2 linked regions of the Prosthecomicrobium sp. N25 genome follow. The protein of the gene in region 1 binds, or shares a complex with, the protein of each later gene. Links are inferred from orthologs where the notes say so. Each region holds a gene or a part of one and is shown on either strand. Other genes may lie near its edges.

Region 1 (3,306 bases):
AGCACGCGGGCGGGCCGGAAGGCGATCTCGCGTTCGGCCTTGCCGCGGTTGTCGAGCCAGGCGGCGACGGCGCGGACGTCGTCGGCCGTGACGGTGCGGCCGTCCTCGTAACGGAGCAGGTTCTCGAGCAGCACCTTCATCGAGAAGGGCAGCCGTGAAACGCCGGCGAGGCCGTTCTTCTCCGCCTCGACAAGACTGAAATACTCGTAGCTCTTGGAGCCGACGGTCAGCGTCCTGCGCGCCTTGAAGCTGTCGAGGGATGAGGTCGTCACGGCACTTGTCCTTCCCATTGCGGACGGTCCCGCGCGCCGCGGTGCCGGGCGCGCTCCGCCGGGGCGGTGCGGGAAACTCGGCCGCAAGGCGATGAGACGGCACGTGCCGTCGCGGAAGACCGTCCCGGTCTCACCGGCCCCGCGACGTGTCGACGCGGGTTGCCGGCCTTGTAACGAATTTCGTATGAGGAGGCCAGTCAGACGAGAGTCGTGGGCGGCGCCGGGCTGCAGAATTTTTGTGCGGCGCAGCGACGGGCATGCGCGGAGGATCTCGGGAGCATGCCGGACATCATCCCAAGCCGCCTGGAGGCGCACGATCTCGCGTGCGAACGGGGCGGCCGGCTGGTCTTCACGGGCCTCGGCTTCACGGTCGCGAGCGGCGAGGCGCTGATCGTCACGGGGCCGAACGGGGCGGGGAAGTCGAGCCTGCTGCGGGTGCTGGCCGGGCTGGTGCGGCCGGCGGCGGGCAGCCTGGCGCTGATCGACGGCGACGCCGAGCTGAGCCTCGCCCAGCAGTGCCATTATTTCGGCCACCAGGACGCGCTGAAGCCGTCCCTGACGGTGGAGGAGAATCTCGGCTTCTGGCGCTCCTTCTACGACCAGCCGGCGCGCGGGCTCGACGAGGCGCTCGACACGGTCGGGCTCCAGCACCTCAAGGGCCTGCCGGCCGCCTATCTGTCGGCGGGGCAGCGTCGGCGGCTCTCGCTCGCGCGGCTGCTCGTCTCGCGGCGGACGGTGTGGCTGCTCGACGAGCCGACGTCGGCGCTCGACGCCGCCTCGGAGGCGCGTTTCACCGAGATCGTCGCCGGGCACCAGGCCGCGGGAGGCATCGTGGTCGCGGCGACCCATCAGCCCCTGCTCTTCTCCGAGGTTCGTGCCCTGGTGCTCGGGCGCGGGCCGGCGGGAGGCACGGCATGACCCCGGTCGGCGCGCTGTTCCTGCGGGAATTCCGCTTGGCGACGCGGATCGGCGGCGGGGCCCTGATGGGGGCCTTGTTCTTCCTGATCGTGGTCACCGTCATTCCCTTCGGGGTCGGGCCGGACCTCAACCTCCTGGCCCGGATCGGGCCCGCGATCCTGTGGATCGGGGCGCTGCTGGCGACCCTCCTGTCGCTCGACCGGCTGTTCCAGGCGGACCGCGACGACGGCACGCTCGACCTCATCCTGATGGGCGAGGAACCGCTCGAGATCGTCGTCCTGGTGAAGTGCCTCGCCCACTGGGTGGCGACGGGACTGCCGCTCGTGCTGGTCGCGCCGCTCCTGGCGGTCTTCATGAACATGGAGCCGGCAGCCATCGGGGCGTCGGTGGCGACGCTCGCGGTCGGCACGCCGGCGCTCACCTTCATCGGCGCCATCGGGGCGGCGCTGACCGTCACGCTCCGGCGCGGCGGCCTGCTCCTCGCCATCCTGGTCCTGCCGCTGACCGTGCCGGTGCTGATCTTCGGCGTGTCGGCGACGACCGCGGCCGTGACCGAACCGACGCCGTTCATGACGCCCTTCCTGATCCTCGCCGGGCTCGGGCTCTTTTCGGCGGTCATCGGGCCGGTGGCGGCCGCGGCGGCGCTCCGGTTCTCGAGCGAGTGAGGCGGGACCCGGGGCTCAGGTCCGCCGGGTCAGCCGGAGGTAGGCGATGTCGGCGAGGAGGGCCATCGCCATCATGACCGGCAGGATGGTGGCCAGCGCCTTGACGGGGTCGCCGAAGAGGGCCGCCGCCAGGCTGCCGACGAGGCCGCCGCCCATCTGCATGAAGCCGAGCAGGGCCGCCGCGGCGCCGGCCATGTGGGGGAACGGGGCAAGGGCCGTGGTCGACGGACCCGGCATGATGAGGGCGAGCGAGAAGGCGTAGACGCCGATCGGGCCCATCACGGCAATGTAGCTCGGCGGCACGGTGCGCATCAGGACGGCCAGCACCAGGGCGGCCGCGAGGCCGATCAGGATGCCGGGACGCACCAGCTTCTGGGCGTCGGTCTCGATCAGGAGCTTGCGGACCAGGAAACCGCCGGTCGCGAAGGAGCCGGTCTGGGCGATCATGCCGAGACCGAACTGGGTCGGGGTCAGGCCGGCCCGGTCGATCAGCACGAAAGGCAGCATGGTGCCGAGCGCGTAGAGGGCGCCGAGGGCGGTGCCGAGGACGGCGGCAGGCAGCATGAAGCGCGGCTCGCGCAGGAGCGTGCCGTAGGCGGCCACCAGCATGGCGGGTCGGGCGCGGGCCGGGTCGGGGGCGCGGTTGGTCTCGGGCAGGACGAACAGCACCATGCCCACCACCACAGCCCCGTAGACGACCATGAGGGCGAAGATCGCGTGCCAGCCGGCGAGGTCGAGCGTGATGCCGCCGATCGTCGGCGAGATGGCGGGGCCGAGCGCGAGCATGATGCCCATGGTGTTCATGATGCGCGCCGATTGCTGGCCCTCAAAGAGGTCGCGCACGATGGCGCGGGCGATCGCGACCCCGGCAGCGGCGCCGACACCCTGCAGGAAGCGGGCGGCCAGGAGCACGTGGACCGAGGGCGACAGCAGGGCCGCGAGGCTCGCCAGGAGGTAGAGACCCATGAAGGCGAGTGTCACCGGGCGGCGCCCATAGGCGTCCGAAAGGGGGCCGCAGGCGAGCTGGGCGAGCGCGAAGCCCGCGAAGTAGAGCGTCAGGGTCAGCTTGATGGTGGCGATCGTGGTGCCGAAGGCCGTCACGAGCGTCGGCATGGCGGGGGTATAGAGCGCCATCGAGATCGGACCGAGCGCGATCAGGATCGCGCCGATGACGGAGGTGCGGGTCGCGCTCAGGAGCGGGGCGGCGGCATCGGCGACGGGGGTGCCGGCCGGCGGCGCGGGCGGGAGAGGCTTGTTCATGCGGCGCAGGCCCCCGGTCCGTCCTGGAGGATGTCGAGGTTGGCGCGGATGCGCTGGAGCAGGTCGCGAAGGACCTCGATCTCGGCGGGCGTGAGCCCGGCCGAGACCTCGGCCTTGACGATGGCGGAGACGGACAGGACCCGCTCGACCATCTCGGCGGCGGCGGCCGTGGTGCGGACGAGCTTCGCCCG
Region 2 (3,317 bases), on another replicon or contig:
AGCGGCTCGGCGAAGAGCTTGACGCGATAGGCCGTCTCGGCGAGCGCGCCGGCTATGAGCCAAACTGCGAGACCGACCCCGAAGGCCGCCAGGACCGGCCCGCCGCGCGTCGCCCACCAGGTCGCCACGATGGCGGCGGCGGCGAGCGCGAAGGCGACGGACAGCCGCTGGGCGGCGGCGAGCAGGTCGCCGCGCTTCCAGGCCAGGAAGGGCCCGATCGGGACGGCGAGCAGGAGCGGCAGGATCAGGGGCCCGAAGGTCAGGTTGAAGAAGGGCGCTCCGACCGAGATCTTGTCGCCGTTGATGGCCTCGAGGGCGAGCGGGTAGAGCGTGCCGATCAGCACGGCGGCGCAGGAGGCGGTCAGGAACAGGTTGTTGAAGACGAGCGCGCCTTCGCGGCTGATCGGGGCGAAGATGCCGCCCTGCGTCAGGGTCGAGGCGCGCCAGGCGAAGAGCGCCAGCGACCCGCCGATGAAGAGGACCAGGATGGCGAGGATGAAGACGCCCCGGGCCGGGTCCGTCGCGAAGGCATGCACGGAGGTGAGCACGCCGGAGCGGACCAGGAAGGTTCCGAGCAGCGAGAGCGAGAAGGTCAGGATCGCCAGCAGGATCGTCCAGACCTTCAGGGCGTTGCGCTTCTCCATGACGATGGCGGAGTGCAGCAGCGCCGTGCCGGCCAGCCAGGGCATGAAGCTGGCGTTCTCGACCGGGTCCCAGAACCACCAGCCGCCCCAGCCGAGCTCGTAGTAGGCCCAGTAGGAGCCCATCGCGATGCCGAGCGTCAGGAAGATCCAGGCGGCGAGCGTCCAGGGCCGGACCCAGCGGGCCCAGGCGGCGTCGATGCGCCCGTCGATCAGGGCCGCGACCGCGAAGGCGAAGGAGATCGAGAAGCCGACATAGCCGAGGTAGAGGAGCGGCGGGTGAACGGCGAGGCCGAAATCCTGCAGGATCGGATTGAGGTCCCGGCCCTCGAGGGGCGCCGGGTCGAGGCGGGCAAAGGGATTGGACGTCGTCAGGATGAAGAGCAGGAAGGCGCTCGCCACCCAGGCCTGGACGGCGAGGACATTGGCCTTCAGGGACTCCGGCAGGTTGCGGCCGAAGGCGGCGACCAGGGCGCCGAAGAGGGCGAGGATCAGCACCCACAGGAGCATGGAGCCCTCGTGGTTCCCCCAGACGCCGCTCACCTTGAAGATCAAGGGCTTCAGGGAGTGGGAATTCTCGGCGACGTTCAGGACCGAGAAGTCCGAGACCAGGTAGGCATGGGTCAGCAGGCCGAAGGCGATGCCGACGAAGAGGAATTGCGCCAGGGCGGCGGGCGCGGCGACCGCCATCAGCTGAGCGTCCCGGGTGCGGGCCCCCCAGATCGGCAGGACCGATTGGACGACGGCCAGCGCGAAGGCCAGCACCAGGGCGTAATGTCCGATCTCGACCAGCATGGCTTCCGTCCGTCCTCGAGCGGGGCCGGCGGCCCCTTGCGCGTCCCGCGGCCCCCTCGGCCGCCAGGACGCCTCACTTCTTCGCCTGGGTCTCGCCTTGCCAGTGCCCCTGTTTCTTGAGGCTCTCGGCGACTTCCTTCGGCATGTAGTTCTCGTCGTGCTTGGCGAGCACGCTGTCGGCCCGGAACAAGCCGTCCGGCCCGACCTTGCCCTCGGTGACCACGCCCTGGCCCTCGCGGAAGAGGTCCGGAAGGATGCCGGTGTAGGTGACCGGGATCGAGGCGACCGTGTCGGTCACCTCGAAGCGGACCGTGGTGCCGTCTCCGCGCTTCACCGACCCTTCCTTGACGAGGCCGCCAAGGCGGATGCGCTGGTCGGGCGGCAGGGTCTTGGCGAGCACGTCGCTCGGGCTGTTGAAGAACACGATCCGGTCGGTCAGCGCGTAGGCGACGAGCCCCGCGGCGAGCGTCAGGACGGCGCCGGCGGTTCCGATCAGGGTCAGGCGTCTCTGCTTCCTCGTCATCGCTCCTCGCAGGGGCCGTCCGGCGGCGCCGGCAGCGGCTCCCCTCCCCTCGTCTCCATGCGGGACCGTCCGCCCGGGCCGACGCCCGGACCCGTCCCGCTCCTCACAGGGCCAGCCCCAGCCCCTTCGACACTTCCTCGATGCGCGCCCGGTCCGTGGCGTTCGCCCCCACGGCCGCCAGCGCCTTGCGGGCGGCGTCGCGGGCCTCCTCGGTACGGCCGAGGACGGCGAGCGAGCGGATCAGGCGGGTCCATTCCTCGACGCTGCCGCCGCCGGCGGCGAGCCGCTCGCCGAGGCGGGCGACCATGCCCTCGATCATGGCCTTGCGGTCGGCCGGCGGCATGGACTCGGCGGCCGCGACCTCGTCGGCTCCGGGACCCGGCGCCTGGGCGGACGGCGGGGCCTTGGGCGCGGAGGGCGGCAGGCCGGCCGCGCTCTCCGCGGCAGCGAGCTCGCGCCGGGCGGGTTCGAGCCAAGGCTCGTCTCCCTTGGCGGCATCGACGATCGCCTTCCAGGCCGCGACCGCGTCGGCGTGGCGACCTTCCTGGGTGAGGGCGAGGGCGAGATACATCCGGGACGGGACCTGGCCGGGGTCGGCCTCGACCGACCTCTGGAAGGCGTCGCGGGCCTCCGCGGTGACGACGCCGCCGGCGGCGGCCGTCAGGGCCATGCCGTGGCCGAACTGCCGGCGCGCATCGGACCCGAGCAGCCGGATGGCGTTGCCGTAGGCGCGGGCGGCGTCGGCTGGCCGGTTCAGGCGCATGTAGACCGGGGCGAGCACCTCCCAGCCCTGCCCGTCCTCGGGCTTCTGGGCGAGGTGCGCCTCGACACGGGCGACCAGGTCGTCGATGGTCTGCTGGTCGGGGGCCCGCGCGAGCCGCGTGGCGAGCGGCTGGTCCGGCAGGTCGGGCTGGCCGAGGGAGAGGTAGAGGCCGAGGGCGACGGCCGGGACGGCCACCACCCCGGCGCCCGCGGCAACCCACCCGCGTCGGCCGGCGGAACCGCCGGCGGTCTCCTCGGCGTTGCGCGCCGACTTCAGCAGCCGCCGGGCGATCTCGGTACGGGCGGCATCGGCCTCCGCCGGAGCGATCAGGCCACGATCCAGGTCGCGGTCGACTTCGGCGAGCTGGTCCTTGTAGACGTGGACGTCGTTCGCCTCCGCCCCCGCGGCCCGCCGGGCGGCCCGCGAGGCGGGCGCCAGGACGGCGAGCGCCGCAAGGGCAGTCATGGCAGCGAAGACGATCCAAAGGAGCATGTTGCCGGGCTTTCGGGCGACCAGATCTTCCGGGGGAGCCCTGCGGCCGGATCGACGGACCGGACTCCTGCCGCCTCAGGTATCCTTCCCGGGGCACCACCGC

What was found.
Region 2: the proteins of ccmB (region 1) and ccmE are in contact, whole or in part, in a solved structure (PDB 8CE8), measured with the Escherichia coli proteins. The link is inferred for Prosthecomicrobium sp. N25 from one-to-one orthologs.

The regions. Positions count from the first base shown.
Region 1 is NZ_JBBCAT010000002.1:300,769-304,074, forward strand. Bases 62-3,020 are described here. They hold ccmB (heme exporter protein CcmB), read left to right. Parts: upstream 62-1,186; coding sequence 1,187-1,855; downstream 1,856-3,020. Other genes in these bases: acnA (aconitate hydratase AcnA), read right to left, coding at 62-290; ccmA (heme ABC exporter ATP-binding protein CcmA), read left to right, coding at 483-1,190; WBG79_RS16260 (Bcr/CflA family efflux MFS transporter), read right to left, coding at 1,871-3,020. In the rest of the region: more of acnA, read right to left, coding at 1-61; more of WBG79_RS16260, read right to left, coding at 3,021-3,115; WBG79_RS16265 (MarR family winged helix-turn-helix transcriptional regulator), read right to left, coding at 3,112-3,306. UniProt on the Escherichia coli protein: Required for the export of heme to the periplasm for the biogenesis of c-type cytochromes.
Region 2 is NZ_JBBCAT010000001.1:1,539,187-1,542,503, reverse strand. What follows is about bases 235-3,204. They hold ccmE (cytochrome c maturation protein CcmE), read right to left. Parts: upstream 1,960-3,204; coding sequence 1,510-1,959; downstream 235-1,509. Other genes in these bases: ccmI (c-type cytochrome biogenesis protein CcmI), read right to left, coding at 2,063-3,204; WBG79_RS07015 (heme lyase CcmF/NrfE family subunit), read right to left, coding at 235-1,436. Also shown: more of WBG79_RS07015, read right to left, coding at 1-234; more of ccmI, read right to left, coding at 3,205-3,214. UniProt on the Escherichia coli protein: Heme chaperone required for the biogenesis of c-type cytochromes. Transiently binds heme delivered by CcmC and transfers the heme to apo-cytochromes in a process facilitated by CcmF and CcmH.